2 regions of the Mesorhizobium dulcispinae genome follow, and region 1 is predicted to be linked to the other one. Evidence: riboswitches for the same ligand, from Rfam matches in the RefSeq annotation. Region 1 holds a riboswitch; the other holds the start of a gene.
The links. Region 1 has a riboswitch for glycine ahead of gcvT (glycine cleavage system aminomethyltransferase GcvT). Riboswitches for the same ligand answer to the same signal wherever they lie in the genome.
Positions count from the first base shown of each region.

Region 2: linked by a shared signal. The riboswitch ahead of RFN30_RS31725 (D-amino acid dehydrogenase) and the one ahead of gcvT (glycine cleavage system aminomethyltransferase GcvT) in region 1 are both predicted to bind glycine.

Region 1 is NZ_JAVIIY010000012.1:183,940-199,841, reverse strand. It holds gene RFN30_RS24365 (YaiI/YqxD family protein) at 1-35, shown strand, start outside; gene RFN30_RS24360 (DUF1345 domain-containing protein) at 62-739, shown strand; gene RFN30_RS24355 (cytochrome b/b6 domain-containing protein) at 841-1,710, shown strand; gene RFN30_RS24350 (molybdopterin-binding protein) at 1,712-2,521, shown strand; gene RFN30_RS24345 (GNAT family N-acetyltransferase) at 2,521-2,949, shown strand; gene RFN30_RS24340 (DUF3011 domain-containing protein) at 2,998-3,600, opposite strand; gene RFN30_RS24335 (transporter substrate-binding domain-containing protein) at 3,747-4,520, shown strand; gene RFN30_RS24330 (hypothetical protein) at 4,523-5,527, opposite strand; glycine riboswitch at 5,761-5,847, shown strand; gene gcvT (glycine cleavage system aminomethyltransferase GcvT) at 5,997-7,097, shown strand; gene gcvH (glycine cleavage system protein GcvH) at 7,105-7,473, shown strand; gene gcvP (aminomethyl-transferring glycine dehydrogenase) at 7,490-10,300, shown strand; gene RFN30_RS24310 (diguanylate cyclase) at 10,305-11,477, opposite strand; gene RFN30_RS24305 (hypothetical protein) at 11,894-12,373, opposite strand; gene RFN30_RS24300 (type II secretion system F family protein) at 12,551-13,513, opposite strand; gene RFN30_RS24295 (type II secretion system F family protein) at 13,515-14,420, opposite strand; gene RFN30_RS24290 (TadA family conjugal transfer-associated ATPase) at 14,484-15,902, opposite strand, start outside; gene RFN30_RS24285 (CpaE/TadZ family protein) at 15,902-15,902, opposite strand, start outside.
Region 2 is NZ_JAVIIY010000037.1:1,193-17,084, reverse strand. It holds gene RFN30_RS31730 (malate synthase G) at 1-1,250, opposite strand, end outside; gene RFN30_RS31725 (D-amino acid dehydrogenase) at 1,264-2,517, opposite strand; glycine riboswitch at 2,659-2,749, opposite strand; gene RFN30_RS31720 (helix-turn-helix domain-containing protein) at 3,064-4,464, opposite strand; gene RFN30_RS31715 (isocitrate lyase) at 4,583-6,175, shown strand; gene RFN30_RS31710 (hypothetical protein) at 6,235-6,414, shown strand; gene gltA (citrate synthase) at 6,558-7,847, shown strand; gene RFN30_RS31700 (UPF0262 family protein) at 8,334-8,831, opposite strand; gene RFN30_RS31695 (acetyl-CoA C-acetyltransferase) at 8,847-10,025, opposite strand; gene RFN30_RS31690 (CoA transferase subunit B) at 10,080-10,709, opposite strand; gene RFN30_RS31685 (CoA transferase subunit A) at 10,728-11,426, opposite strand; gene RFN30_RS31680 (crotonase/enoyl-CoA hydratase family protein) at 11,560-12,348, opposite strand; gene RFN30_RS31675 (hydroxymethylglutaryl-CoA lyase) at 12,348-13,202, opposite strand; gene RFN30_RS31670 (acetate--CoA ligase family protein) at 13,659-15,836, opposite strand.

The DNA.
Region 1 (15,902 bases):
TGCGGCGGGCGCTCAAATCCGTCACACCGGACTGATCCAAACGCCTTGTCAGAGGCCGGCCATGGGTGACGATACATCCCTCGACGCGCCGATGCATCGGCACATGCAGTTCGCCTTGGCCGCAGCCATTGGCATCGTCGCGCTGCTCCTTGCGCTGCTCTTGCGAGCGCCGCTTCCCTACTCGATCGGCGCCAACGTATTCTTCGCGACCTTCATCATTCTGGTTCTCGCCTTGATGCCAAGGCTTACCGGCCGCTACCTCAGCAAGAACGCGCGCGCAACCGACCTTCCGGTGCTGCTGATTTTTGCCGTCACGCTCTTTGTCGTGGGCATCGCCATCGGCTCGCTGTTTCAGCTCATCAACCAAAAGGATGCCACGCATCCGCTGGAGATTCTGTTCGCGATGCTGTCGATCCCGCTCGGCTGGTTCACCATCCATGCCATGGCGGCGCTGCATTATGCGCATGTCTATTGGATGGACGGCTTTGAGGTCGACGAGAAAACCAAAAGGAAGATTCCGGTCGGCGGCCTTGATTTTCCCGGCGACAAAAGGCCGGAAGGCTGGGATTTCCTCTATTTCGCGACGGTGATCGGCATGACCGCGCAGACGGCCGACATCGCGATCACCACCTCGCATATGCGCCAGGTCGTGCTCATCCATTCGATCCTGACCTTCTTCTTCAACACGGTGATCGTTGCCGCCGCGGTCAACCTCGCGGTCAGTCTGGGCGCTCCGTAATAAATCCGTGATCGGGTGAAACATCACCTTGTGCTGCGACGTATTGGGGGAAAGACAATGATCTGAAAAGGCCGTGCCGGGTGGCGCGGCTGGAGGACCGAATGGATTCTGCTGCCACAAGCCAAACCACCGAAGCGGACACGAAGGACGCGACACTGATCTACCGGCAGTCGCGCTGGACGCGCCTGACCCACTGGATCTGGGCCTTCTCGCTGTTCTTCATGCTGCTTTCCGGCCTGCAGATCTTCAATGCGCGTCCGCAGCTTTATATCGGCAAGGAATCGGGTTTCGCCTACAACAACACCGTCCTCGAAATCGGCGCCGAGAATACCGACAATGGGCCGCGCGGCTTCACGAAGCTCTTTGGCCATCGCTTCGACACAACCGGCGTGCTCGGCTGGTCCGGCCCTCCCGGCCAGGAGACGCCGCGCGCTTTCCCGGCCTGGGCAACGATCCCCTCCTATTACGACCTCGGCACCGCGCGCGTCGTGCATTTCTTTTTCGCCTGGGTGCTTTCGGCCACCTTGCTGGTCTGGCTCATCGCCGGCCTTATCAACGGCCATATCCGCCGCGATCTGGCGCCGCACGTCGAGGATCTGCGTAAGCTGCCGCGCGATATCGTCGACCATGCGAAGCTGAAGTTCCACCACACGCGCGAGTACAACACCCTGCAGAAAATGGCCTATGGCGGAGTGCTCTTCGTGCTCTTGCCGCTGATGATCATCACCGGGCTTGCGATGTCGCCGAGCATGAATTCGGTGCTTCCCTGGCTCAATGAAATCCTGGGCGGCCGGCAGACGGCGCGCACCATCCACTTCACGGTCATGGTGCTGCTCGTCCTCTTTTTCGTCATCCACATGCTGATGATCGTGGCAGCCGGCCCGATCAACGAGCTGCGCTCGATCATCACCGGCTGGTACCGCACCGACCCGCCCGCGAAGCATGACGAGCCGGCCGAGAGGAGCGCCTGACATGGCAAAATTCCAGATCAGCCCCAAGTTCCAGATGAACCGAAGAAAGTTCCTCACCTCGGCCAGCCTCGGCTTGTCCGGCATCGCGCTGTCGGGCTGCGATGCCTTCGACAGCGGCCTCGGCATCGGTGGCGGCCTGCGCAGCTTCCTCGAAAACGCCAACGGCCTGACCTGGCGCGCGCAGCGTCTGCTCGCCGGCCGCGACGCGCTGGCGCCGGAATTCACCGAGGCCGACATCCGCCAGCCGCAGCGGCCGAACGGCGTCACCGCGCCCGACGACGACACCTACAAGGGTCTTCTCGCCAACAATTTCGCCGATTGGCGCCTCGAGGTCACCGGCCTCGTCGAAAAACCGCTGTCGCTGACCCGCGAGCAGCTCCAGAACATGCCGAGCCGCACCCAGATCACGCGCCACGACTGTGTCGAAGGCTGGAGCTGCATCGCCAAATGGACCGGCACGCCGCTGTCGCTGGTGCTCGACCAGGCGGTGGTGAAGCCTGAGGCGCGTTACGTCATGTTCCATTGCCTCGACACGATCGAGCAAAGCCTGTCGGGCGACATCAAATATTACGGCAGCATCGACCTGATCGATGCCCGCCACCCGCAGACCATCCTGGCCTATGGCTTGAACGGCAAGCCGCTGCCGGTCGAGAACGGCGCGCCGCTGCGGGTGCGGGTCGAGCGCCAGCTCGGCTACAAGATGCCGAAATATCTCTACAAGATCGAGCTGGTCGACAGCTTCACCAAGGTCGGCGGCGGCCGCGGCGGCTATTGGGAAGACAATGGCTACGACTGGTACGGCGGTATCTGATGGCCCCTCGCCTGCAGGCCGAGCATGATCTTCCGTCAGCCGAGCTCAACGCGATCGAGGAGCGCCTCAATGGCGACAACCGGCGTCTCACAGGCCGCAAAGACGACCAGGGCCTCATCTTTGCGCTACGGGACGAAACCGGACACGCAGTCGGCGTCGCCGCCGGCTATTCTTGGGCGGGGATCGCCGAGCTCAGGCTGATGTGGGTCGAGGAATCCTGTCGGGGCCGAGGCTATGCAAAGGCGTTGCTGAATGCCTTCGTTGCAGAGGCCGCCGCTCGAGGCGCGCGGCGGATCTGGGTTTCGACACACGACTTCCAAACGCCCGGCCTGTACCAAAAAGCCGGCTTCGAGCGTATGGCCGAATTCGTCGGATGGCCTGAAGGCCATTCCAACATCATCCTTTGCAAGACGATCACTCACCAATAGGCGGCAGCCGAGGGTCTGGCGTTCAGCACGCAGACCTTGGCGCCCCGATCATTCGTCCGAACTATCGAAAGTGGTTTGACCGGGCTCAGGGGGCGCGTCCTGCGTGTCGTCCGGATTATCCACCATGCAGCCGACGCCGTGGCATCCCTGATAGTTGCCGTGGGTATCGAAATTAGGATTGCCGTCCCTGTCGAATTGCGGCGTCGGATCGATCCACTGATCACCGCGGCGCGGCTTGGGCCTCGGATAATAATTGTCCGAATGGTGGCCGTGCTGGTTGTTGCTGTCGAGGATCGCGCCGACAATGCCCCCGACGATGATCGCCGCTGCTGCCTCGCCGGGAGACGGCCTGCGGCCGGAGCCGGCGACCAGAAACTCCGCCGAGCAGCCATTGTCGACCCAGATGCCGCCGCCGTCATAGCCCCAGCTCCTGCCGAACTGGCAGCGCGACTTCGACAGCCGGTTGGTCAATTGCACGCCGCCACGCGTGTCGACCCCGCAATAGGAATAGCGATAGTCCGCGCTGGAGCAGACCACGCGTTTGGGGCCTGCCGCCTGCGCGGCATCGGGCAGAAGCGAAAGCTTTGCCGGATTGCCGAAGGCACAGGCCAGGAACATCATCGAACCGGTAACCGCCATTCGCGCCAACATTGGCAAATCTCCATTAGGTTCCGCTATCGACAGAATGGCACCTCTGTGTAAATCTGACAACCAGAGGGGCCAGCAGCGAGGTTATATTCATGCGCGCTAAGATATTCGTCGCGATTATACTTGCTCTTTCTGCCTGGTTGACTCTTTTGCCGGCTCGCGCTGATGACAGCCTCAAGCGCGTTATCGATCAGAAGACGCTGACGGTCGGAGTTGCAATCAATCCGCCCTGGATCCTCAAGAAAGCCGCCGGCAAATTCGCGGGCTACGACGTCGATCTCACCAATGCGCTCGCCTCGGATCTCGGCGTCGAACTGAAGCTGGTCGAGGTGCCTTGGAACGACCTGAAGGCGCGGCTGCTCAAGGGCGACTTCGATTTGATTGCGGCCGGCTATGCCAACACGCCGGAGCGTGCTCGCGAGGTCGTGTTCTCCAACCCCACGGGCGCCGCCGACATTCGCATGGTTGCCTCCATTGCCAGCCTCGGCAAGCGGCCGGGCAAGGCGCTGACGGCGCCCGGCTACAAGATCGCCGTGCTCTCCAATTCCACCGATGAAGCGGCGGCCAAGGAGGCTTTCCCGAAGGCGGAAATCCTTTCCTTTAACAACACCACCGACGTTTTTGCCGCCCTCATCGGCGGCAGCGCGCAAGCCATGGTGGCCACGTCGCCGACGCCGCAGATGGCGGCCAGGCTCTATGACGCGAAGTTCAAGCTGGTGGGCAGCCCACTGCTCCGCACGCCCGAAGCCTTCGCCCTGCGGCCGGACGACGTCCGTCTGATCCAGTACGTCAACAACTGGATCGGCGCGCGCACCGCCGACGGCACGATCGCCGGCGTCCGCCGCTACTGGTTCGGCGGCTTCAAATGGATGGCGCGCTTCGACACCGGCGCCAAGCCGGAACAGGCCAAGCCGAAGCAGTAGGCTCAGGCAACTTTATCCAGCAGCGGCTTCAGCGCCGGATGGATTTCCGGCGAGGCGTGCTTGATCAGCGTGAGAAGCGCGCGCTCGTTGTCGCGCAGCGGACGCTGCCCGTCGCCGACGCGCTCGGCCAGCCACTCGGCCTCGCCGGCGTCGATCGTCTCGGCGCGGCGCGCGAGCGCCTCGGCCGCCCGGTTCTTGGCCTCCCACTCGGCCTCGATGTCGCCAGGCGAATGATAGGCTCCCAGGATGCCGGCGAGTCCACCCGACACCATGCGGCTGAAGAAACCGCCGATCTCCGGCTCGGCATGATCGAGGAAGGTTTCGTGGCGCAGCGCCGCCTCGCGCGTCGGCGGCTCGTAGCCGGCCGAGCACATGACGTAATTGGCGATCGCCTTGACGAAGAGGTCGTTCCAGGAGGGATCGTTGCTGGCTGCCGCGATCCGGTCGTTGATCCTGAACAGGATTTCGGCTTCTGCCTTCGTGATGGCGATGTTGCCGTCGCCGCCAAAGGCATAAAGGATGCGGCGCAGGAGATCGACCTCGGCCCTGGCGATCAACCCCGGCACGAGGTCACCGCCGAGCATCAGCGGGCCTTTGCCGTCGATCACCGCGTTGGCGACCTGTTCCAGCGCATAGGCCGAAAGTTGGCTGGGTGAGGACTTCGCCTCCTCCAGCACATGCACAAGCAGCTCGAGCTCGGTGCGGCTGTCGACCATGCCGTCGCGCGAGATGGTGCGGACCAACCAGTTGGCATTCTCCTCGGAGATATAGCCCTGCGGCTTTTCCTGGCGGACGATGTAGTCGGTCACTGCCTCGACGAAGAACGGCGCCCATTCCGGGCACTTGTCGCGCGCCGTCTGGTCGAGCGCGAACAGCGCCTCGGCCTCGCCCTGACTCACGACGCCGTCCGCGAACACTTCGCGCCGCAGCATCGCCACGTCCTCGGCCGTGATGCGGTTCTTGGAGGTCAGCTCCGCCACCGGAGCGCTCATGATCAATTCGCCCATTGCCGTCCCTGCCCTTCGCCTGCTGCCGGCGAACTTGGTGCGTCGTTTCGACAGGCATATCAGAAGTATCTTGAGAAACCGGCAAATGGCGTGGTTAGCGAAGACTTGTCGGCCAATGCATATCGCCCCGAAGGTGTGCAGCGAAATCCGCGCGCTTTGGATGTCGCTGGGAGGTGACAAGGTGTCGCCGACGGGCTATGGATGACGCGTCGGGGACTCAGGCGACTGAGTCCCACCTGTTTGCGGGAGAGAACAGCGAAAGCTGTCGCCGAAGGGGAAATCGCCCGAAATCTCTCAGGCAAAAGAACCGTGGACGGGAAAGACAACTCTGGAAAGTCGGGAATCTTCCCGCGCCGAAGGTGTAAGCGCTGCCGACAGAGTTACGGGGCGCGAGTCTCTCAGGCTTCAGACAGAGGGGCACCGAATGGGCCGCCAATGGCGGTCGATCGCGTGCGACTCTGGAGAAGACATGATCGGCGAAGACACCAAACACCTACCCCTCGAGGATCTGCATAACGCCTCCGGCGCGCGTTTCGGCGCGTTCGCCGGCTGGTCGATGCCGCTGACCTATCCGGCGGGCGTGATGAAGGAACACCTTCACACGCGTGAGCATGCCGGCCTGTTCGACATCTCGCATATGAAGCTGTTCGAGGTGAGCGGCCCGGGCACCGCGGCGCTTCTCAACCGCGCCTGCCCGTTCGACGCCGGGGCGCTGGAAATCTCCCAATCCAAATACACCTTCTTCCTCAACGAGGCGGCAGGCATCATCGACGACCTGATCGTCACGCGCCTTGGCGATGACCGTTTCATGGTGGTGGCCAATGCCGGCAACGCCGTCGAGGACGAAAAGCATCTTCACGCGCTGGCCGCGGATTTCGACGCCAATGTCGAACCGCTCGACCGGGTTTTCCTGGCGATCCAGGGACCGGACGCCTGGGCGGCCCTCGCGCGGGCCGGCATCGAAACCGGCTCGCTGCTGTTCATGCACGGCGTCGAGCCCCGGCAAAACTGGTTCATGAGCCGCTCCGGCTATACCGGCGAGGACGGTTTCGAGATCGGGCTGCCCGAGGCGGACGCCCGCGATCTCGTCGCGAAGCTGCTGCAGGACGAGCGCGTGCAATGGATCGGCCTTGCCGCCCGTGACAGCCTCAGGCTCGAGGCCGGGCTCTGCCTGCACGGCCAGGACCTGACGCCCGAGATCGACCCGGCCAGCGCCGGCTTGATGTGGGCGATCCCCAAGGAGGTCCGCGCTTCCGGTCATTTCATCGGCGCCGACGCACTGCGCTCGATCCTCGAGCGCGGCCCGTCGCAGAAGCGTGTCGGCCTGAAGCCCGACGGTCGCCAGCCGGTGCGCGCCGGCGCCGTACTTGTCGACGCTGACGGCAATCCGGCCGGCCACGTCACCTCGGGCGGCTTCGGCCCCTCGACGGGCCATCCGGTCGCCATGGGCTACGTCGACACCGCGCTGGCCAAGCCCGCCACCAGACTGTTCGCCGATGTCCGCGGGACCAAAATCCCGGTCGACGTCACATCGCTCCCCTTCACGCCACATCGCTACCGCAAAGGATGAATTCCCGATGGCAAACACCTATTTCACTGAAGACCATGAATGGCTGCGCATCGAAGGCGGCGTCGCCACCGTCGGCATCACCGACTACGCGCAGGAGCAGCTCGGTGATCTCGTCTTTGTCGAACTGCCGGAAATCGGCCGCAAGCTCGCCAAGGGCGACACCGCAGTGGTCGTCGAATCCGTCAAGGCGGCGTCGGACGTCTACGCGCCGGTCGACGGCGAGATCACCGAAGCCAACACCTCGCTGTCGTCCGACCCTTCGCTGGTCAATTCGGCGGCGACCGGCGACGGCTGGCTCTGGAAGATGAAGCTTTCCAACGCAAGCCAGCTCGACAGCCTCATGGATGAGGCCGCCTACAAAGCCCATATCGGCTGACACCAGGATTTTAGAAATGACCGCAGCCCCCATTCCTTTCTCGGCCCGCCACATCGGCCCCAGCGTCAACGATGTCAGGGCCATGCTCGCCACCATCGGCGTTCCGTCCGTCGAGACGCTGATCAGCCAGGCCGTGCCGAGATCGATCCGCCTGGACTTGCCGCTCAACCTGCCCGCTCCAGCGAGCGAGGCCGAAGCGCTAGCCGAATTGTCGGCGATGATGGCGAAGAACACGGTTCTGAAGAGCTTCATCGGCGCCGGCTACCACGGCGTCTTTGTGCCGCCGGTCATCCAGCGCAACATGTTCGAGAACCCGGCCTGGTACACGGCCTACACGCCCTACCAGGCCGAGATCAGCCAGGGCCGGCTGGAAATGCTGTTTAACTTCCAGACCCTGGTCGCCGAGCTGACCGGCCTGCCGGTGGCCTCGGCCTCGCTGCTCGATGAAGCGACTGCAGTCGCCGAAGCGGTCGGCATCGCGCTGCGCCATCACCGCGACAAGCGCACAAAGGTGGCGCTTGCCGGCACGCCGCACCCGCAGACGCTCGATGTCGTGCGCACCCGCGCCGAACCGCTCGGCATCGAAGTTGACGGCGAGACCATCGACGACAACACCGCCGCCCTGCTCGTCTCCTGGCCGGACACCTTCGGCGTCTATGGCGACCACAAGGCGGCGATCGAGAAGGCCCGCGCCACCGGCGCGCTGGTGGTGTTCATCGCCGATCCGCTTGCGCTCACGCTGACGGATGCGCCGGCCAAGCTCGGCGCCGACATCGCCGTCGGTCCTATGCAGCGTTTCGGCGTGCCGATGGGCTTTGGCGGCCCGCACGCCGCCTATTGCGCCGTCTCCGACAGACTGACCCGCCTGATGCCCGGCCGCCTCGTCGGCCAGTCGACCGACACCATGGGCCGCCCCGGCTATCGCCTCGCCCTGCAGACGCGCGAGCAGCACATCCGCCGCGACAAGGCCACTTCCAACATCTGTACCGCGCAGGCGCTGCTCGCCAACATGGCGACGGCTTATGCGATCTGGCACGGCCCCTCCGGCCTGCAGGCGATCGCCGAGCGCGTCCACAGCCTTGCCAACCGCCTTGCAGCGGGGCTGAAGGCAGCGGGCGTAGCCGTCCTCGGCGCACACCGCTTCGATACGGTGACGGCCGAAGTGAAGGGCAAGGCCGGGGCAATAGCCGCCGCTGCCGAAAAGACCGGCCGGCTGCTGCGCATCATCGATGCCGACAAGATCAGCATCGCTTTCGATGAGACGTCGACGGAAGCCGACCTCGAGGCGATCGCGGCACTGTTCGGCGCCAAGCCCGGCGCGGCGGAGGCCGGCTCCATGCCGGGCAAGCCGCGCGGTAAGGAGTTCCTTACCCAGCCGGTCTTCCACGAGAACCATTCCGAGACCGAGATGATGCGCTTCCTGCGGCGACTGGCCGACAAGGACCTCGCGCTCGACCGTGCCATGATCCCGCTCGGCTCCTGCACCATGAAGCTCAATGCCGCCGCCGAGATGATGCCGGTGAGCTGGCCGAGCGTCGCCAACCTGCATCCCTTCGCGCCGGCCAGCCATTCGGAGGGCTACCGCGCCATGACTGGCGATCTGGAGGCCTGGCTGTCGGAGATCACCGGTTTCGATGCGGTCAACCTGCAGCCCAATGCAGGCAGCCAGGGCGAATATGCCGGCTTGCTCGCCATTCGCGCCTATCACCGCGCGCGTGGCGAGGGCCACCGCACCGTCTGCCTGATCCCGTCTTCCGCGCATGGCACCAATCCGGCAAGTGCTGCGATGGCGGGCATGAGCGTCGTCGTCGTGCGCTGCACCGACGACGGCAATATCGACATGGACGATATGCGGGCCAAGGCCAACGAGCATTCCAAGAACCTCGCTGCGCTGATGTTCACCTATCCCTCGACGCATGGCGTCTATGAGGAAGGCGCGCGCCATCTCTGCGCCCTCATCCACGAGCATGGCGGCCAGGTCTATTTCGACGGCGCCAACCTCAACGCCTTGGTCGGTCTCGCCCGCCCCGGTGACATCGGCGCCGACGTCTGCCACATGAACCTGCACAAGACCTTCTGCATCCCGCATGGCGGCGGCGGCCCGGGCGTCGGCCCGATCGGCGTCAGGGCGCATCTGAAGCCCTATCTGCCGGGCCATGTCACGGAAGGCTCGGCACATGCCGTGGCGGCCGCGCCTTTCGGCAGCGCATCCATCCTGCCGATCACCTGGATGTATATCCGCATGATGGGCGGCTCCGGCCTGAAGCAGGCGACGGAAACGGCGATCGTTTCGGCCAACTACGTGGCGACTCGGCTCGCGCCGCACTTCCCGCTGCTCTACAAGGGCCGGAGCGATCGCATCGCCCATGAGTGCATCCTCGACACGCGCGTGTTGAAGGAAAGCGCCGGCATCAGCGTCGACGACATTGCCAAGCGCCTGATCGACTACGGCTTCCATGCGCCGACCATGTCGTTCCCGGTTGCCGGCACGCTGATGGTCGAGCCGACCGAGTCGGAGCCTAAGCGCGAGCTCGACCGTTTCTGCGAAGCGATGATTGCGATCGCCAGCGAGGCGGCAAAGGTGGCGAAGGGTGAATGGCCGCTCAACGACAACCCGCTGGTCAACGCTCCGCACACCGCCGCCGAGGCGCTGGCCGGTGCATGGACGCATCCCTATTCGAGGCTCGAGGCAGCTTATCCCGCGGGTGACGCCGATCTGTCGGCGAAATACTGGCCGCCGGTGTCGCGCATCGACAATGTCGCCGGCGACCGCAACCTTGTCTGCTCCTGCCCGCCGCTGACGGAATATCTCGGCGCCGCCGAGTAGTCGTTCAGGCGGTTTTCCGGGCCGGCCCGCCATCGGGCTGGCTCTCCTTGGGTTGGGCGATGACGCGGTTCCGCCCGGCGCGCTTGGCGGCATAGAGCGCGGCATCGGCCTCGGCCAGCACCTCGTCCAGGGATCGGCCATCGGCGGCGCCAAATCCCATACCGCCGCTGACGCTGCTGCGCAACGGGCCGCGATGGGTCGGAACGATCTCGGTGCCGAAGGCGACGCCGATCCTGCTTGCCATGTCATGCGCCTTTTCCGGCGTCATGCGCGACATGACGAGCGCGAACTCCTCGCCGCCCAGCCGGAAGGCGTCGACACCGGCCCTGCCGTATTTCTTGATCACCGCCGCGAAGCGGCAAAGGACCTGATCGCCGACGGGATGGCCGAAGACGTCGTTGGTCGTCTTGAAATGGTCGAGATCGAACATCGCGATCGCCATGAACGGACCGAAGCTGCGATCGCCGTAAAGCTCGCCGAGCGCCCTGCGGTTCATCAGGCCGGTCAGCGGATCGGTCATGGTCTCGGCCTTGAGCTCGATCTGCGCCTGCAGATGATGCAGCGAAAGCGTCAGCGCGCCGAGGCCGGTCATGCAGGCAACCGCGACGACGGTGTTCAACCGCTCCGCCCAGTTGTCGGGCGCAGCACCGAGAACCCATTGCCCTTGCACCAGCAGCACCAGGCCGCACAGCGCGAAGGACAAGCCACAGGCGCCGCTGAGGAACGAAACGACCAGCAGAATCCGGCGGTCGTGATCTCCCTTCATCCAGAACATCGTTCCGATCGCGGCGAGCAGCGCCGTTACGGCCGCGTAAGTGATCTGGAAGCCGATGCCGTCGAAACCGAGATAGGTGAAAGCAGCGCAAGCGAGCATGGCAGCGAGCGTCGGCAAAATCGGGCGGCGATAGTTGCGAAACCCGAGATATTGCATCGCCGACATGCAGATGATGAGGAACCCCAGGCTGAGCAGCACCAGCACTGCCTGGCAGAGCCAGGGGTTGGGTTCCTTGGTGTATTGCCAGAACAGAACGACATGCGCGACAAGCACGAGGATGCCGCACGCCACCGTCAGCACGAAGCGCGCCTGCGGAGCGGTCAGCCAGATCGCCAGCATGGTGATGCTGAGGCACGTGCCCGACAGCGCCGCCGCGAGCAGGAGCGAACTAAAATCCAACATTGTTGAGCCGCCGCCTCTTGGGAGTCGTCTGTGACGCTGCATTCTAGGTTAACGGCGGCTCGCTGATACCGTTTTCAGCTAACCTTTCGAGCCAACCTTCGGACAAGGTTTACAAAGCATCCACTACTGCACCCGGCAGACGCGAAGACTAGAAATTTTTGGTTTATATTGAAACAGTTCTTTTGCACGAGCGCGAGGCGATCGCGCGAAAAACGACATTCGCCGGACGTTTTACACCTGGTAAGCCGGCTGACAGGCATGCGTCCGCCGCCGGAAATTCCGCCCTGTCGCTTTGATTTCGCCAATCGACAAACAGGAAATTGTACCGGGTGGAACTTGTCCCGTTTCGCTGAAACGGCGTTCGGCCGGCGGCCGGGGAATTCGGGCGGAACGATTCAATCCAAGCCCGATAGGCTCTAGCTCTTGTTCAGCAGTGCCAGATTGGCGTCGACCACGGTCGGATCGGCCATGTGGGCCTTGGCCTCCAGCAGCAAGGCTCTAGCCTTCTGCTTGTTGCCGCGCAGCAGTTGCGAATAGCCCATATTGTTGACGATCTGCGGCTTGCGCCCGGCGACCCGCAGCAGTTGGGCATAGGCGCGGTCGGCGAAGTCGAAGCGGCCGAGCTCGTCATAGGAAGCGGCAAGCCCCATCCAGGCTTCCGCATTGTCGGCCTTGAGCTCCACCGCCTTGCGGAAATGCTGCTCGGCAAGACCGAAATTCGCCTCGCGGAACTGCGCCTTGCCCTCCGCCAGGTCGGCGGCGCTGACGTCCTTGGCCGTCGGCTGAATCGCGGTGGTCTTGGTGGTGTCGACGTTGTTGTTGTTGTTGGTCGTGCAGCCGGTGATCATCAAGACGGCTGCCAACGCCGCCGCTGCCGTGGGAAGTCTGTGACGCATGCCCCTGCCCCATCGCCCGATTTGTCGGGTCGTTCTTCAGCAACGACTGTACAGGACAGCGATTAAGCTTCGGTGCCGAAATGCAGCTAAATTCCAGTTGCGCGCAAAGGATGCGTTAACCACTAGCGTCCCTGAGCACTGCCTGGATTCAGGTTCAGGCTGGCCTCACGTGAATCCCTAGTGCGAGGTCAGCTTCACGACGATCGGAATAATGGCGATCATCAGCACCACCGGCAGGATGCACACCGTCACCGGCACCGACATCTTGGCTGGCAAGGCATGCGCCTTCTCCTCGGCAAGCGACATGCGCTTGTGGCGCATTTCGTCGGAAAAGACGCGCAGCGCGCCCGACAGGCTGGTGCCGAGCTCCTTGGACTGCTGCAGCAGCGTCGCGAAGGAGCGCACCTCGTCGAGGCTGAGGCGGTCGGCGAGCGCTTTCAGCGCATCGTCCAGGCTGCGGCCGGCCCTGAGCTCCAGCGACACCAGCTGCAGGTTCTGGCTGAGCGACGGATAGGTCTTGGCGAGTTCCTTCGAGACGCGCTCGATGCCGGCCTCCATGCTCATGCCGGCGTCGGAACAGACGATCATCAGATCCATGAAGTCGGGAAAGCCGTTGCGGTATTCGCGCATCTTTTCCCGCACCTTCTGCGTCAGCACCAGACCCGGCAGGAAATAGCCGGCCGCACCCGACAGGATGACGAAGGTCCAGCGGCTGGTCATGGTCGATTCGGCGCTGGCACCCCATTGGTTGACCAGGAACGCGCCAAGCGCCATTCCGACCAGCGTGGCAAATCGGATCAGGAAGAACATGCCGACGGCGCGCGGCTCCATGTAGCCGGCCTGGATGAGCTTCATGCGCAACCGCGCGACATTCTCCGGATCGCTCTTGGCGTAGAATTCCTGCGCTCGCTTCACCGCCTTCTCGCGCACGGCGTTTGTGTTTTTCCTGGGCGCCGGCTCGGCCTGCTCGACCGGCTGCGCCACCTCGACCTTCAGCCGGCGCTTGACCTCGTTGCGATCGCCCTTGGCGACGACCAGCGGCCAGGCCACCGCGCCGCCGCCCATCACCAGCAGCAGCGCCGCCACCGGCATCAGCGAGGTCGGCGCGAGCGAGGCGAGGAAGCGGATGATGTCTTCCATCTCAGAACCTGAAATTCGACATCTTGAACATGATGGCATTGCCGAGCAGCAGCCACAGGACGGAGCCGCCCAGCATGTACCAGGTCTTCGGTACTCCCCACACTTCCCGGTAGAACTGCGGCATCAGCACCATGATGGCCGTGAATAGAAGCACCGGAACGGCGGTCAGGATATAGGCCGACATGCGGCCCTCGGTCGAAATCGCTCGCACCTTGCGCCGCAGCTTGCCGCGCTCGCGGATCGTCGACGACAGCCCGTCCAGGATCTCGCGCAGATTGCCGCCGGAACTGCTCTGGATCGATACGGCGGTGACGAACAGCGGCAGGTCCTCGTGGCCGACCCGGTCGAACAGGTTGTTGAGCGCCGAAACCAGATCGGAGCCATAGGTCACCTCGTCGGCCACGACGCCGAACTCGGTGCCGATCGGATCGGCCATCTCGCGCGCCACCATCGAGATCGCCACCGGCACCGGGTGGCCGGCTTTGAGGCCGCGCGTGATCAGCTCCAGCGCCTCCGGCAACTGCACGCCGAAGCGCTTGTGCCGGCGCTTGCGCAGAAAACGCAACGTCATCACCGGCAGGACCGGCAGCAGCACGACCAACTGGCCCAGTCCGAACAGCAAAGGCAGGCCATACCAAATGGCGAAAAGCGCCAGCGCGAAAGCCACGCCCGAGGTGATTGTCAGAAACTTCGGCAGCGGCATGACCATACCGGACTGCGTGCGCAGGTCGCGAAAGCGGTCGAAGGAGAAGAGGGATCTGCCGCCTTCGACGCCGCGCTCCTTGCGCAGCTGGATCAGCACCTGCTCCTGGCTGATCTTGTTCTCCGCCAGTTTCATGCGGCGGTTGATCGCCGTGCGCTTGTCGCTGCGGCCGGCATAAAGCAGGTAGCAGCCTTCGGCGATCATGATGCCGGTGAGCGCCGCCGCGGCGTAGACGGCGTAGATCGGGCCGAATCCCTCGAGCACCGGCTACTCCTGCGGCCGGCCGGGTTCGAAATACTTGCCCGGAAATTCGATGCCCATGTTGCGCAGGTCCTCGAGGAAGCGCGGGCGGATGCCCGTTGCCTCGAAATGACCGATGATCTTGCCGTCCGCCTCCATGCCGGTGCGCACGAAGCGGAATATCTCCTGCATCTGGATGACGTCGCCTTCCATGCCCGTCACCTCGGCGACGCTGGTCACCTTGCGCTTGCCGTCCGACAGGCGCGTCAGCTGCACGATGATGTCGAGGGCGCTGGCGATCTGGCTGCGGATCGACTGCACCGTCATCGGCATGCCGGTCATGCCGAGCATCTGCTCGAGGCGCGAGATGGCGTCGCGCGGCGTGTTGGCGTGGATGGTCGCCATCGACCCTTCGTGCCCGGTGTTCATCGCCTGCAGCATGTCGAAGGCTTCCTCGCCGCGGCACTCGCCGAGGATGACGCGGTCGGGCCGCATGCGCAGCGCGTTCTTGACCAGGTCGCGCTGCTTCAATTCGCCATGGCCCTCGATATTGGCCGGGCGCGTTTCCATGCGCGCGACATGCGGCTGCTGCAGCTGCAGCTCGGCTGCGTCCTCGATGGTGATCAGCCGCTCGTCCTCGGGAATGAAGGCCGACAGCGCATTGAGCATCGTCGTCTTGCCCGTGCCGGTGCCGCCGGAAATGATCGTGGTCTTGCGGGCATGCACGGCCGCCGCCAGCACCTCGGCCATGTTCTGGGTGATGGCGCCGAACTCGACCAGCTTGTGCAGGCCGAGCTTGTTCTTGGAGAATTTGCGGATCGACACCAGCGGCCCGTCGACGCCGACCGGCCGGATGGCGGCGTTGAAGCGCGAGCCGTCGAGCATGCGGGCGTCGACCATCGGCTGCGATTCATCGACGCGGCGACCAACCGCCGCGACGATTTTGTTAATGATTCGAAGCAGATGCGCCTCGTCCTTGAACGGGATGTGGACCTGCTGCAGCTTGCCGCGCTTTTCGACGAAGCAGTTCTGATGGCCGTTGATCAGGATATCGTTGATCTCCGGATCCTTGAGCAGCGGCTCCAGCGGGCCGAGGCCGACCATCTCGTCGACGATGTCGTCGACCAGCGCGTCGAGCTCGGCGGTGTTGATTGCCATCCGCTCCTGGCGGGTCTTTTCCGAGACGAACTCATGCACCTGGCGGCGCATTTCGTCCTTGGGCAGCCGCTCCAGCGCGACAAGGTTGATCTCCTCGAGCAGCATGCGGTGGATGCGCACGCGCGCGTCGAGCACCTTGTTGGCGCTCTTTGCGGGTGCGGCCTCCTGCTTCGGCGGCGCCGGCTTCCGGGTCGTCGGGATGATCACGGCATGATGCGTCACCGGCGCGGGGTCGGGCGGCCGCTGCGGACGGGCGTCGCGATTCTGCAGGTTGGAGAACCGGCTGCT
Region 2 (15,892 bases), on a different contig from region 1:
CGCGTGAAAATCTCGCAAGCGAAGGCGACTTCTTCGGGGCCGTGCATCTTCGGCTTGACGACATACATCGATCCCTCGCGGGAGTTCATGCGACGGCCACCCTGACCGATATCGTGCAAGGCGATCAGCGCCGTGACCATGGCGTCCATGATGCCCTCCGGCACTTCCTTGCCGTCGCTGTCGAGGATCGCCGGATTGGTCATCAGGTGGCCGACGTTGCGCACCAGCATTAGCGAACGACCGGGAAGCGCCAGCGCCGTGCCGTTCGGAGCCTTGAAAGCGCGGTCTGGATTTAGCTTGCGGGTGAAGGTACGGCCGCCTTTGGCGACCTCCTCCTCGAGGTCGCCCTTCATCAGGCCGAGCCAGTTGCGGTAGACGACGACCTTGTCCGCCGCATCGACGGCGGCGATCGAATCCTCGCAGTCCATGATTGCCGTGATCGCCGATTCCAGGAGGACGTCGGAGATGCCGGCCGCATCGGCCATGCCGATCGGTGTCGTCGCGTCGAGGACGACGACAACATGGAGACCGTTGCGGCTGAGGATGATTTCGGAGGGCGCCGCGGCATTGCCGACATAGCCCGCAAGTTGGGCGGGATCGGCGATCGCGGTTTTCGCTCCGCTCATCAGCGTGACCGCCAGTGCGGATCCGTCGACGGAAAAAGACTTTGCATCGCTCCAGCGGCCGGAAGCGAGCGGCACACTCGCGTCGAGCAATTCGCGCGCCCAGGCAATGACCTTGGTTCCGCGCTTTGGGTTGTAGCCCTTGCCACGTTCGGCCCCGTCCGTCTCCGGAATGGCATCGGCGCCGTAAAGGGCGTCATAGAGCGAGCCCCAGCGGGCATTGGCGGCATTCAGAGCATAGCGGGCATTCATCACCGGCACGACGAGCTGCGGTCCGGCGATCGTCGCGATCTCGGCGTCGACATTGGCTGTCGAGACGGAGAAATCCGGCCCCTCCGGCGAGAGGTAACCGATGTCACGCAGAAAAGTTTCATAGCCTTGTATGTCGACCGGCGCACCGTGCTCGCGATACCAGCCGTCCAGTTTTGCTTGGAACTCGTCGCGCCTGGCGAGAAGTACTCGATTTTTCGGTGTCAAATCCTGAATGATAGCCGAAAAGTTGGCCCAGAATCTTGCGTTCTCAATGCCGGTGCCCGGCAGTGCCTCGTCGCAAATGAAATCATACAATTCCCGAGCGATGACCAGCCCTTCAGCTTCAACGACGGGCGAGCGAAATGCGCCTTTCATGTTTCGCTCCATGTTACGCGGCACGGCGGGATCTCACCGGAAGGGTCTCTGCTACGATCTCTGCCAGAACGGCGGACGTGCCAGCGGACAAGGTCCAGCCGAGATGTCCATGTCCCGTGTTGTAATAGACGCCCGGCGCGCGTCCCTTGCCAACGCGGGGCATCATATTCGGCATCATTGGGCGCAAACCGGCCCACGGAACGACCCGGTTCGTGTTTACTCCCGGGAACAGTTCGCGGGTCCAGTCAACCAAAGGCCTGATCCGATCATCTCGGATGTCGCGGTTGTAGCCGTTGAATTCAGCCGTGCCCGCAACGCGCAGGCGGCTATCACCAAGTCGGCTGGTAACGATCTTCGCCCGGTCATCAAGCAAACTGACCCAAGGCGCGGCCGACTGGGCGCGCTCATCCTCAAGGTTAACCGTTATCGAATACCCTTTGACCGGATAGATGTTCAGGCGATCGCCGAGCATTGCCGCGAATTGACGGCTTGCAGAGCCCGCACAGACGACAATACCATCGGCCTCCAGGACCTGCTCGACTGCCTTTTCCGCTCCGTTGTGAGCCGCGTACGACAAACGGAAGCGGTCGCGGCGATCGATACGATCAACCAGCGCGTCGTATTCAAAAATTCCCCCCAACCTCTCGCACGCTCTAGCAAGACCGGTGCTATATTTGTGAATGTCGCCCGTCGAATCCGACGGCGCGAAAAAGCCGCCGTAAAATTTTCCATGCAATACAGGCTCGATAGACGCGATCTCTTCTGGCGTCACTGGCCGCCGATCGAGCCCACCCTCGTTGAGCATGCCATTCACTTTCGCCGCATGATCGAAACCTGCCTTGTCCCAGTAAATATGTAGAATGCCGCGCGCCACGTGATCGAAGTCGATGCCTTCGCGATCCGCGATCTCAAACATATGCTTCCGAGCGGCGATCGCCAGTCGCGTAGTCGCAATGGTGTTGTCGCGGTACTTCGCTATATTTGACACGAATTCGGCTAGCCAACTGTACTTATGCCAGTTCGGCGCAGGATTCATCAGCAGCGGAGCGTCTGCCTTGAGCATCCACTTGATGCCTTTGATCACTGTCGACCAGTGATTCCAAACCTCAGCGTTACTCGCTGACAACTGCCCACCATTTGCGAACGAAGTCTCCATCGCCGCGTAGCGTTGGCGCTCAAGGACAGTTACATCATAGCCTTGGCTCAAAAGGGCATAGGCAGTCGAGACGCCAGTGATGCCGGCGCCAATCACAACTATCTTCGTCATTTGGATCTCCAGAAAGAACAGTGGGTGCAAGCCGACCGACCTGCGGCATCCCCAAATCTGTCTCCTTTACCTGAGAGCTTAGTCCGACGACTGGCCGGGCTTTCCCCTTCGGTGGGCGCATTAGCGCCTCTCTCCAGATTGTCCTACTGTACGGTCACTTGTGCCTGAGAGTTTCCTTGGGGGGTTGCTCCGTCGGCGCCGGCTCCAGACCGATCTCTCCCGTACAGCCTGTTGAACAACCAATTTATAGATGCTGTTTCGCAGCGATACACTGGATTGTGGGCCCCATATTGAAACAAAAGGATCATAATCTCTCTGAATTTGAAACGCGCAGCTATTCGCGCTGCAGAGTGGAATCTGGAAAGACGACAGCGACTATTAAGATCGCTTAGCAATTCGGATTGAAACGTTGCACCAAATGACCCCTCGCCGGTCGCTTCCAGGCTTCGCAGGCATTCACAATTTGTGCGCGGTCTCTTGCCGCAAATCCTCAAGGCCGAGTGACCGGCTTGAACTTTCTCCCCTCTGCACTTTGCATGCGAGTGTTTAGGCGGAAAACCCAAATGGAGCGTCAGTGCGGCGGTAGTGGTCGGGCATAATTTGTCGGCCGATTGGAGGCTCGGACCGGGAGGTGCAACCTTCGCGCTGGCAAAGTCGGCAGGTAATGCCGATTGGCGTCGGTACAATTGGCTGGGAATAATGTTGAAAATATATGAGCCGCTCGGCATGGCTCGCATCACAGACCAGCGCCACGGCCCGGTCCACCCTCGGAACTCCGAATGCCCCTCCCCCTGAGCTTACGGTTCGCGCAATCGAGAAGAACCGTTGGCCATCCGGCAGGTCCAGCCACTGGGTTACCACCGTCCGCTTCGACGAAAACACTTGGTGCAGGGTCCATAACGGACACCCGCCGCCATGCCGCGCGAAGGGAAAGTTCGCACTGTCGAGACGCTTGGAAACGTTGCCCGCGGCATCCACCCGGATGAAGAAGAATGGAATTCGCTCCTGTCCTGGCTTTTGAAGAGTCGTCAGGCGATGAGCCGTTTGCTCGAAGCTCGTTCCGAACTGCCGCGCGAGCGCCTCGACGTCGTAGCGGCGCGCTTCGACTGCCTTTGCAAATCGGGTGTATGGCATGACGACCGCGGCTGCGAAATATCCAGCAAGGGCGCGATGACCTAGCCGCCGCGCGTTTTCGGTCGTCAGGTTTCCCTCCTGCACCAACGACGCAATGTCGTCGTCGAACTCGAGATAGGCGAGTTGCTGGGCAAGCTGAAAATTCTGGCTTGCAATGTCCAAGGCGTCGTCAAGAAGCACCTCGCGCCTGTGCCGATCCAACCGGCGCACGGAGCCCGGCATGATCTCTGTTGGTATCCGCCTGACCCGTAGATGATGCCGCTGCATGAGATAGGCTGCGAGACTCCCCGACTCCGCCACAGCCGCGGCCAGTTTTTCGGCAGCAATATCGAGGCTCGGAAAGCAATTTCGTCGAGCGACCAGGAACCGGCGCACCTCAGACACCGGATCCGCGGCCTCATCCAATCCTTTGTCAAATGCGAGCTGCCTTTGGTCGGCAAGGACGAGCTGCTCCTCCTTGTAGGTGGTATAAAGACGGAGCATGGCTTCCACAAAACCCGGAAAGCTGCTGAGCACGTCGACAACCTCCAACGGAGACATGTCAATATCAGCGAAAATCGGATCCTTAATAGTCGACTGTAGTCGCGCGATGAGTTCGGGCCGGCTGTCGTCGGCCAAGGTCGACATGTCGATCTTGTAGGTCTTGGCCAGGCGAAGCAGGATTTCGGCAGTGACCGGCCGCTGGTTGCCCTCCATCAATGCGACATAGGAAGGCGACACTTCGAGATCGGATGCCATCATCGCTTGGGTGAGGCCGAGATCCTTTCGCAATCGCCTAAGGCGCGGGCCGAGGTAAACGCCGTTCTTTTCCATACATTCCTTACAGCATTACAGAAACGCTTTGTAAAGTTTCACAGCGTAACACCGAAAGGTCTCCAGCTTTCCCTCGGCGCCCGTTATTGCAGTGCGCCAAACGCAGCGGGAGAATACCATGTCGTATGCCAACTATCTTCAAGAAGCCCAGAGCCTCATCGCCAGGAAAGCCGAATGGACCGGACTGACGGCCGAGGCCGTCGCCCGCATGCGGATCCAGAACCGGTTCAAGACCGGCCTCGACATTGCGCACTACACTGCTTCCATTATGCGCCGCGATATGGCGTCCTACGACAAGGATCCGAGCCAATACACGCAGTCGCTCGGTTGCTGGCACGGCTTTATTGCCCAGCAGAAGGTCATCTCGATCAAGAAGCACTTCGGTACGACAGAGCGGCGATATCTCTATCTTTCAGGTTGGATGGTCGCAGCACTGCGCTCGCAATTCGGTCCGCTTCCCGATCAGTCCATGCATGAGAAGACAAGCGTGCCGGCGCTAGTCGAGGAACTCTACACGTTCCTGCGCCAGGCCGATGCGCGTGAACTTGGTATGCTGTTCCGTGACATCGACAAGGCGCGGGCTGAAGGTGACCAGGCGCGCGAGCAGCAGCTGTTGCAGGCAGTTGACAATTACCAGACACATGTCGTGCCCATCATCGCCGACATCGATGCGGGCTTCGGAAATGCCGAAGCAACCTACCTGCTGGCCAAAAAAATGATCGAGGCCGGCGCCTGCGCGCTGCAGATCGAGAACCAGGTCTCTGACGAAAAGCAATGCGGTCATCAGGACGGCAAGGTCACCATCCCACACGAAGAGTTCGTCGCCAAGATCCGCGCGTGCCGCTACGCGTTTCTTGAGCTTGGCATCGATGACGGCATCATCGTCGCCCGCACGGATTCACTCGGCGCCGGTCTCACCAAGCAGATCGCCTTCAGCGTCAGTGACGGCGACATCGGCGACCTCTACAACTCGTATCTCGATTGCGATGACGTCACCGGCCAGCAGCCGGCAAGCGGCGATATCTTGATTACCCGGGGCTCAAAGGTCCTGCGGCCCAAGCGTCTCCGTTCCAACCTTTTCCAGTTCCGCGACGGCACCGGTGCGGATCGTTGCGTTCTCGACTGCATCAATGCGTTAAACAATGGCGCGGATCTTTTGTGGATCGAAACCGAAAAGCCGCATGTCGAACAGATCGCCAGCATGATGGACCGCATCAAAGAGGTCATCCCAAACGCCAAGCTGGTTTATAACAATTCGCCCTCCTTCAACTGGACCCTGAATTTCCGTCAGCAGGTTTTCGATGCCTGGCAGAAGGAAGGCAAAGACGTCTCCGGCTTTGACAGGGCGAAGCTCATGAGCGAGCAGTATGATGGCAGTGATCTGGCGCACGAGGCCGACGAAAAGATCAGAACCTTCCAGCGCGACGCGTCCAAGCGCGCCGGCATCTTCCATCACCTGATCACGCTGCCGACCTATCACACCGCAGCACTTTCGACCGACAATCTGGCCAAAGAGTATTTCGGCGATCAGGGCATGCTCGGCTATGTCGCCAATGTGCAGAGGCAGGAAATCCGCCAGGGGATCGCCTGCGTTAAGCACCAGAACATGGCTGGCTCCGACATGGGCGACGATCATAAGGACTACTTCGCCGGAGAGGCAGCCCTGAAGGCAGGTGGCGCCCACAACACCATGAATCAGTTCGCCGCCTAAGTCATTTAGATCCTCAGAGCGGGGGCGCCGTAGCTCCCCTCTCCTCAATGGAGGAAACTATGCCGGAAGAAAAAGACAAGAGCCAATCAAGTCAATCTGAGCGTACTCGGGCGGTGTTTTCGCAGGAGGATTTCGAGCTCATCCGAGTCGCGATCAGCCATTACCTACAGGAAATCAAGGACAAGCCTGAAGTGTTGAAATACTCGAACCTTTATCACCGCCTGAGCCGCATTTCGTAAGATGGAATTTGCGCAACGACATTGTCCCTGTTTCGCAAAGGCGAAGTGACGGCAATGGCTGCCGAAATGCCATTTACCCAACAGATGAACTCCTTCGAAAGCCGACAAAACGCAGCTGTCGCGCCGCCAACTTGGAAGAAATTATGCATCATAAGAACGCGCTTGTAGAAGTTGACGGCCAGAGCGTCGAGTTGAAGGTTCGAGCAGGATCGGTCGGCCCGAATGTCGTCGATATTGGTTCGATCTACAGGCAGACGAAGATGTTTACCTATGATCCGGGCTTCACCTCGACGGCATCCTGCGAGTCCAAGATCACCTTTATCGACGGCGACGAAGGCGTGCTGCTGCATCGCGGGTATCCGATCGAGCAGCTCGCCGAGCATGGCGATTTCCTTGAGGTCTGCTACCTGCTTCTCTACGGTGAATTGCCGACGGCCGCGCAGAAGAAGGACTTCGACTATCGCGTCACGCACCACACCATGGTGCATGAGCAGATGAGCCGCTTCTTCACCGGCTTCCGCCGCGATGCGCATCCAATGGCCGTCATGTGCGGCTGCGTCGGCGCGCTGTCGGCCTTCTATCACGACTCGACCGACATCACCGATCCGCACCAGCGCATAGTCGCCAGCCTGCGCATGATCGCCAAGATGCCGACGCTTGCCGCCATGGCGTACAAGTATCATATCGGCCAGCCCTTCGTTTACCCAAAGAACGATCTCGACTACGCGTCGAACTTCCTGCGCATGTGCTTCGCCGTTCCCTGCGAAGAATATGTCGTTAATCCGGTGCTCTCGCGGGCCATGGACCGTATCTTCATTCTGCACGCCGACCACGAGCAGAACGCATCGACCTCGACCGTCCGCCTCGCAGGCTCGTCGGGCGCCAACCCGTTCGCCTGCATCGCGGCTGGCATCGCCTGCCTCTGGGGCCCGGCTCACGGCGGCGCCAACGAAGCAGCGCTCAACATGCTGCAGGAAATCGGCTCGGCTGACCGTATTCCGGAATATATCGCCCGCGCCAAGGACAAGAACGATCCGTTCCGCCTGATGGGCTTCGGTCACCGCGTCTACAAGAACTACGATCCGCGCGCCAAGATCATGCAGAAGACCACGCATGAAGTTCTCGGCGAACTCGGCCATAAGGACGATCCGCTTCTGCAGGTTGCCATGGAGCTGGAGCGTATCGCGCTTACCGACGAATACTTCATCGAGAAGAAGCTCTATCCGAACATCGACTTCTACTCGGGCATCACGCTGAAGGCGATGGGCTTCCCCACCACCATGTTCACCGTACTCTTCGCGCTCGCCCGCACCGTCGGCTGGATCGCGCAGTGGAACGAAATGATTGAGGATCCCGAACAGCGCATCGGCCGTCCGCGCCAATTGTACATCGGCGAGCCACACCGGGACTGCGTAAGGATGACGGAGCGCTAATCGTCAAAGTCCCTTGAACTTCAACAATGCTATTCTCTCGGGCACTCAGGCGCCGCCTGACAGAGGCTTGTGTAATCTTGAGCAGAAAAAGTCGAAATTTGGTGAATGAGTGTCATTGGCCGCCGCAAGTTGCTTTTGTAAAGAATAAATCCTCTCTCGTAGGGCAGTGGATGTGTGCGGATCGAGACGCATAAGCGAATGCACTGCTACCGAGCCACAGTTGAATGCAATTTAAGAGCAAATGCAATTGCAACACCATGAAGATTCGCAAACGGCGACAGGCGTTTTTCCCTCGGGGCGTAGGCGATGAGTTCGACTACCGCGAGTGCTGAATTGGCCGCAGCTTAACGTCAGCGAATTGAGACACTTCCGCAATAAAAACGAGGCTGACGCGTCCACATGCCTTCGCGTGGACGATCCACACGAATAAGGATCGGCTGGTACCGACCCCGATAAGGGGATGTTTCCGATTAGGGCAGCGCGGGTTCAGCTGAGCAGAATGCGATGATCCGTATTGCGCATGATCAGAGCGTAGATCAGGGTGAAGAGATGGCGGGCGGTATCTTGGTCGATGTTGACCTTGGCTGCGAGACGTCTTCTCAAAAGCTCGGCCGCTTCGTTGTGGATGCCACGCCGCCCCATATCGATCGCCTGCAGCCTTTCGAAACCAGGGCGACACATAGAATCATAGTAGCTTTCGCAAATGCGGTTATAGTCTCTGAGCAACCGCCGGAAGGGTGTCATCGACAGGTAGTGGCTTACGACATGCCTCCCGCCATCGTCAGCGATATGCAGCGCCAAGCGCCCATCTGCTGTTTCGATCCTGAGACGGTAGGGTCCACCGGCGTGGCCTATCGGGATGAAACTGTTGCTTTCAAGGAGGTCAATAACGGCGAGCGCTAGTTCACGCTCGATACGAGTATCCTTGCCGCGGATTGTGCGGTCAAACGATACGTTGCAGAGACGATACTCGGCGCCGGTCATGACACTGCCCTTCCCTCACATGGCTTCCACGCATATAGCGATGCCCATGCCGCCGCCGATGCAGAGCGTTGCAAGCCCCTTGAAAACGCCGCGGCGCTTCATTTCGAAGAGCAGCGTGTTGAGCACGCGGGCGCCGGACGCGCCGATCGGATGGCCGATGGCGATCGCTCCACCGTTGACGTTGACGATCGAGGGATCCCAGCCGACGTCCTTGTTGACCGCGCAGGCCTGGGCGGCGAAAGCCTCGTTGGCTTCGACCAGTTCGACGTCGCCGATCGCCCAGCCGGCCCTCGCCAGCGCCTTGCGCGAAGCCGGGATCGGGCCCGTACCCATGACCTGCGGATCGACGCCGGCCGTTGCCCAGGACACGATACGGGCGAGCGGCTGGATGCCGCGCTTTGAAGCCTGCGCTTCGGTCATCAGCAGGGTGGCGGCGGCGCCGTCATTGAGGCCGGAGGCGTTGCCGGCGGTGACCGTGCCTTCCTTGTCGAAGGCCGGACGCAGCTTCGTCATCTGGTCGAGCGTTGCGCCATGGCGGATATATTCGTCCTGGTCGACGGTGACGTCGCCCTTGCGGCCTTTGACGATGAAGGGAATGATCTCGTCGGCGAACCGCCCGGCCTTCTGGGCCGCTTCGGCCTTGTTCTGCGAGGCGAGCGCGAAGGTGTCCTGCTCTTCGCGGCTGAGCTGCCACTGGCGGGCGACGTTTTCGGCGGTGATGCCCATGTGATAGCCGTAGAAGGCGTCGGTCAGACCGTCCTTGATCATCGTGTCGATCATCTTGAAATCGCCCATCTTCACGCCACCACGAAGATGCGAGCAATGCGGCGCCATCGACATGGACTCCATGCCGCCGGCGACGATGATATCCGCATCACCGGTTGCAATCTGCTGCATGCCGAGCGCCACGGCACGAAGACCGGAACCGCAGAGCTCGTTCATGCCCCAGGCGGTTTTCTCCTGCGGAAGACCCGCCTTCATCGCCGCCTGACGCGCCGGGTTCTGGCCCTCGCCGGCCTGCAGGACCTGGCCGAGGATCACCTCGTCGACCTCGCCTGCCTCGACGCCTGCGCGCTCGAGCACGCCCTTGATGACGGCGGCGCCGAGCTCGTGCGCCGGTGTGTTGGCGAATGCACCGTTGAAGGATCCGACCGCGGTACGGACGGCGCTGGCGATAACGATGGATTTGGTCATAACAGCTCCTCCGCTGTTCGTTGGTGAGTTCGGCAAGGTTCGATGAGGCGCGACTCAGTTGACAATGGTGGCGGCGGTCGACTCGCGCAGTTGCCTGTCGGTAACGCCTGCGGCGAGTTCCATCAGCTTCAGACCACCTTCGACAACGTCGAGAACAGCGAGATTCGTGATGATGCGGTCCACAACCCCTTTTCCTGTTAAAGGCAGGGTGCAGTTCTTCAACACCTTGGATTCACCCGACTTGTTGGTGTGATCCATGAGCACAATCACCCGCTTGACGCCGGCGACCAGATCCATCGCCCCGCCCATACCTTTAACGAGCTTGCCGGGGATGGTCCAATTGGCGAGGTCGCCGTTTTCAGCCACTTCCATGGCGCCGAGAATCGCCATGGCGATCTTGCCGCCGCGGATCATCGCGAAGCTTTGGGCCGAGTCAAAGAAGGCAGAATGCTGCAGCGCCGTCACCGTCTGCTTGCCGGCATTGATGAGGTCAGCATCGATTTCGTCTTCGGTTGGAAATGGGCCGATGCCGAGCAAACCGTTCTCCGACTGCAGTGTCACCTGGACACCCTCGGGAATGTAGTTGGCTACCAGTGTCGGAATGCCAATTCCGAGATTGACGTAAGTTCCGTCTTGCAGTTCGCGCGCAGCCCGAGCTGCCATCTGGTTCCTATCCCAGGCCATCTCTGTCTCCTTCTGCTTTCAAGCGGCCGTACGCGTCGTGCGCTGTTCAATGCGTTTTTCGTGCTGGCCTTGAACCAGGCGATGCACATAAATCCCAGGAACGTGGATCTGATCGGGATCGAAGCTGCCGACAGGTACGATCTCCTCGACCTCGGCGACGCAAATCTTGCCGCAGGTAGCGGCCGGTGGATTGAAGTTCCGGGCTGTCTTGCGGAAGACGAGATTGCCGGTCGTGTCTGCTTTCCAGGCTTTGACGATCGACAGGTCGGCGACGATGCCGGTCTCCAGCACGTAATACTCCCCGTTGAAGCTCTTCACCTCTTTGCCCTGTGCAACCACCGTACCGACGCCGGTCTTGGTGTAGAAGCCAGCGATACCAGCGCCCCCTGCCCGCATGCGCTCGGCGAGGGTTCCCTGTGGGTTGAACTCCAGTTCCAGTTCGCCGCTCAGATACTGCCGCATGAACTCGGCGTTCTCCCCGACATAGGACGAGATCATCTTCCTGACCTGTTTTGTCTTCAAAAGCACGCCGAGGCCGAAGTCATCGACGCCGCAATTGTTCGACGCGATCGTCAGGTTCTTGGTGCCGGCCTTACGGATTGCATCGATCAGCAGCTCTGGAATGCCGCACAGCCCAAAGCCACCGGCGGCGATGAACATCCCGTCGAACAGCAAGCCTTGTAAAGCCGAGCCCGCGTCCTCATAGATCTTTCTCATGTTCTACTCCCGTGATGGTTCGGCCGTTGTGAGAGGATAAAGAATACTGGCTCTGACAGGCGAGAGATAACTGCGGCTTAACCTGCAGCGGCAGCGCAACAATCATCGTTGTGAATGGGAACGACGGTAAGGCTTACGCCTGCCATCGCGGCTTTCGGCGATCAAAGAAGGCGGCTATTCCCTCTGCGGCATCGGTTGTTTCCCACACATTTGCTAGCAGCGAAATCGTCTGATCGATCACAGCATCGTCGATTATCGGGCCAAGTCGGCGCGCCAACCCCTTGGCGGCCGCGACGGCTTGAGGTGATGCTGCGCGATAGGGGCGAACCTCAGCCTCGATCGCCTCATCAAGGCCACTGGACGGCACGACTTTCGAAATCAATCCGAGATCGCGAGCCTCGTTGGCATCAAATAATTTTCCCGACATGAAAACCCGGCGTGCATACCCCTCTCCCATTCGTGACAGCACATAAGGAGAAATCGTAGCAGGAACCAAGCCAAGCTTGACCTCGCTGAAGCTGAACCTTGCTGTGTCAACAGCGACGGCGACGTCGCAAACACTTATCAAGCCGAGACCACCGCCGAAAGCCTGGCCATTGATGCGGCCTATGAGCGGCTTGGGTAATTCATTGAGCGCGCGAAGAGCCATTGCCAGCTTCCTCGCTTCCGCAATTCGCTCGGGACGCGCCGTTGCGGCTTGAGCCCGCATCCAGCTGAGATCTCCACCAGCACAGAAACTGTCGCCTTCGCCGGTCAACACCACAGTTCGTACTGTGTCATCGCCAGCAAGGAGTTCAGCAGCGGCTGCGATTTCGACGATCATCTGCCCGGACATTGCGTTGTGCTTTTCCGGCCGCGCCAACGTTAACGTGGCAAGTGCAGATTCATCCGTCGTAACGCGGATTGTTTCGAAGTTCATGATCATTCCCTTCTCAGGCTTACCGCAAATCCGGCCGCGTCGCCCAAGTGTTTCAAATTCAGACCCGTCTCATATCCCCGGGTGGCGAGCAGAGTGGCAACCGCGAGAGTGTCGACGTTGCCCTTTGCCCCCGGGGCATAGGGGCAACCACCAAGACCACCGACCGCGGCATCGAAGGTACGCAGACCTCTTTCCAAACTCACCAAGATGTTGTCGAGAGCCTGTGCTCTCGTGTCGTGGTAATGTCCCGCAAGGCGTTCGGACGGCACCTCTTTCAGCACCGCATCCAGCATCGCTGCGATGGTTGTCGGCGTACCATGGCCAATGGTGTCGCCTAGCGAAATCTCATAACAACCCATCTTGAGGAGTTCGGTCGCAATCTTCGCGACAGCCACCGGCGATATCGACCCTTCGTAAGGACAGTCGGTAACGCACGAGACATAGCCTCGAACCGGGATCCCATCGGCAGAAGCCGCGGCCAGCACTGGTTGAAAACGTTCTAGGCTTTCAGCGATCGAACAGTTGATATTCCGACGGCTGAAGGTTTCCGAGGCCGACGCGAAGACGGCAACCTCGCTAACCACTGCTGCCCGGGCCGCCTCGTAGCCCTTGAGGTTCGGGACCAGTGCCGTATATGCGACGCCGGCCTTGCGGTAGATGCCTGCCATCACGTCGGCTGCATCGGCCATCTGCGGCACCCATTTCGGCGACACGAAGGAGGTTGCCTCAATTTTTCGGAGGCCGCACTCTGACAACATGTCAACGAGTCGAACCTTTTCAGACAGCGGCACCAGGCGCTTCTCGTTCTGAAGACCATCGCGTGGTGCCATCTCGAATATTCGAACGAACTCTGGCATCCGGATCAGGCCTCCGATCCGGAGCACGGATACGTGTCGCTGCCAAGACTATGATCTATCGCCATTACGTTCACGTCGCTGACTTCCTCCCAGAAGGGCGCGAGGTGGGCGAACCCGCGTTCGTGGCCTCGATGACAGCCAATGCCCATTTCATGCACCGCTTCGCCGCCGGATTCGACTATGCCCTGGAGATTCGACCTGACGGTCGAAAGCCAACCGCGATTAGAGGCTTCCCGCGCTGATGCTACGACCGCCGCCGTCCTAAACTGATAGGCGCAGGTGCCGGAAACGCCGTCGGGATTGCCAACACGGCGCCTAAAAGACTGATATATACAGCCGGTGGACACGGGCTGGACCTTTCTCTCAGTAAACTTGCCTTAGAAAGAGGCGGCCGACAGAAAGGCCGCCGCCAACTCATCTCTTGTCGGGGGGGGGTAACTCCCCCGCGAGGTCGGCTTATTTCCCGACGAGCCGAACGTCGACGGGATAGATCCCGCTTTCATTCGCTATGATGGGGTTGATGTCGAGTTCTGACAGGTTTTTCATGTTCATTACGGCGTGAGACACCTTGGAAAGGAAGTCAGCCAGCAACCGCTTGTCTACTTTTTGATAGTTCCTGAACCCATCGAGAATCTTCGCGACACGCGTCTCCTCGATCATCTCCAAGGCATCGTCTGGAGAAAATGGTGCCGCGCGGAAACTAACGTCAGCCGCTGCCTCGACGAGCACACCCCCAGAGCCGAACAGGATGACCGGGCCAAAGACTGGATCGTTTGTCGCCCCTGCGAACAACTCTGCACCGCCATTCACCATCGGCGTGACAATAAAGCCAAAGTTCGTTACCGGGGGAGAGTGGGTCGCCATAGCATCCGCGATTCCGTTTGCGGCACGCTGCGCAAGTTCTCCAGTGATATTGAGGCGCACGCCGCCGACGTCTGATTTGTGGACGACAGCCGCCGAGTCGACCTTCACTGCGCAAGGCGTAGCGAACTGGGAAACCACCGATTCCACGGACGCGGCGTCGCCAGCGGCTCGCCAAACACCAGTATCCACGCCCAGCTTTTGCAACATCTGGCGGGCGCTCGTTTCAGCGGAAAGCCCGCTGGGAACTGCAACTTGCGAAACCTCAGGAACCAAGGTGCTCTTGCGGCTAGCCTGTTCAGAAAGCCAGTTCGCTCTTTCAAACAACGCCTTGGAACCCGTTACAGCCCAATCTAGCGAGTTGAACACCTGCATCCCACCTCTACGCAGGATGTCGTGGTTCTCTGGCTTAGAATTGGCATAGCAGCTATGAAACACGAGTGGGAGCCCGGTGGCCTTTTGCAACGTCACGATCCGGTCGGCGGCCAGATTCTCTGCTTCCCGAAGGGACTCTTCAAATCTGAGATAGTATGCTCCATACATTCCGGTCGTTAGGATGAGTCCCACCTCAGGGTCCGAGGCCAGAATTTCGATGCATTCCGGAAAGACATCTGGATGAGCATCTATGGCGCTATAGACGTCGATCGGGTTTGCGACGCTCGCCTCTTCACCCAACACTTTTCTCAACTTCGTCTTTGTGTCCTCTGAAAGAACGGCAAGGGGAACTCCTGCCCGAGAGAGCGCGTCAACAGCGAGCGTCGCATGTCCGCCTCCGTCAGCCAGTACCGCAATACCTTTTTGCGATTTGGGGAGAGGCGTGGTTGCAAGCAGCGAGGCAATCGGCAGCAACTCGTCCGAACGGTCGACTAGCAAGACGCCCATCTGAGGCAATACCCGCAGAGCGATGTCGTCGGCGCCGGCAATGGAACCCGTGTGCGAAAGCGCCGCCTTCCCGCCTTCGTCAGACCGTACACCGCGGAGCATCACGATTGGGCATCGCTGACTAACTCGCGCCGCCGCCTCAAGGAAGCGCCGCCCGTCAAGAAAACCTTCGTTGTAAATCGCGACCGCACCGGTGCTCGTGCGCCTGCCCAACTCTTCCACCAGTTCGTCATATCCGAGATCAGCCTGGTTGCCTAATCCTGCGATGACGTCGAATCCCGGGCCATTGATCGAGCGGCTGTCCTCGAGGACTGTCAGAATCATGTTGCCGCTCTGGGTGAGGACGCTCACAGGCCCTTTTGGCGGCAGTTCCGGCAGACCAATGAGATCCGCTTGCACGGTGCAATTCAGCATTCCTGACGTATTAGGTCCGATAATTCTAACGCCGCTCTCCGCCAAGGCATCGCGCAATCTTTTTTCGGTGGCCGCCGCCTTATCTCCCCGCTCGCCGAACCCGTGTGCCACAACCACCGCGCCCGCGATGCCCTTTTCACCGCACTCGAGAAGAATATCTGGTACTTCCTCCGCGGGTCGGACGATCACCGCGATGTCTACGCCATCGGGCAGCTCATCGATGCTTTTGAAAGCCGGCAAATCCAGGATCGAACCTCCCTTCGGGTTGACCGGGAGAATTGGGTACTGATAACCCGCTTTTTGAAGAGCCTTGATGATCTGGTACCCGCGCTTGGAAGGGCTCGCGGATGCGCCGATGACTGCGACCGAATGCGGCTCAAGTATGCGACTCACCGCTGTTGCCCGAGTGGTCAGTTCGCGCTGGTTGTCGATAATGTGGCACCCTTGCGTGTCTTGCTTTGTAACGACTTCGTTCATGGATAATTCCTTTTGAGAGGCTGTTTCTTACAGCTTCTTTCAAAGACTGTTGCGCG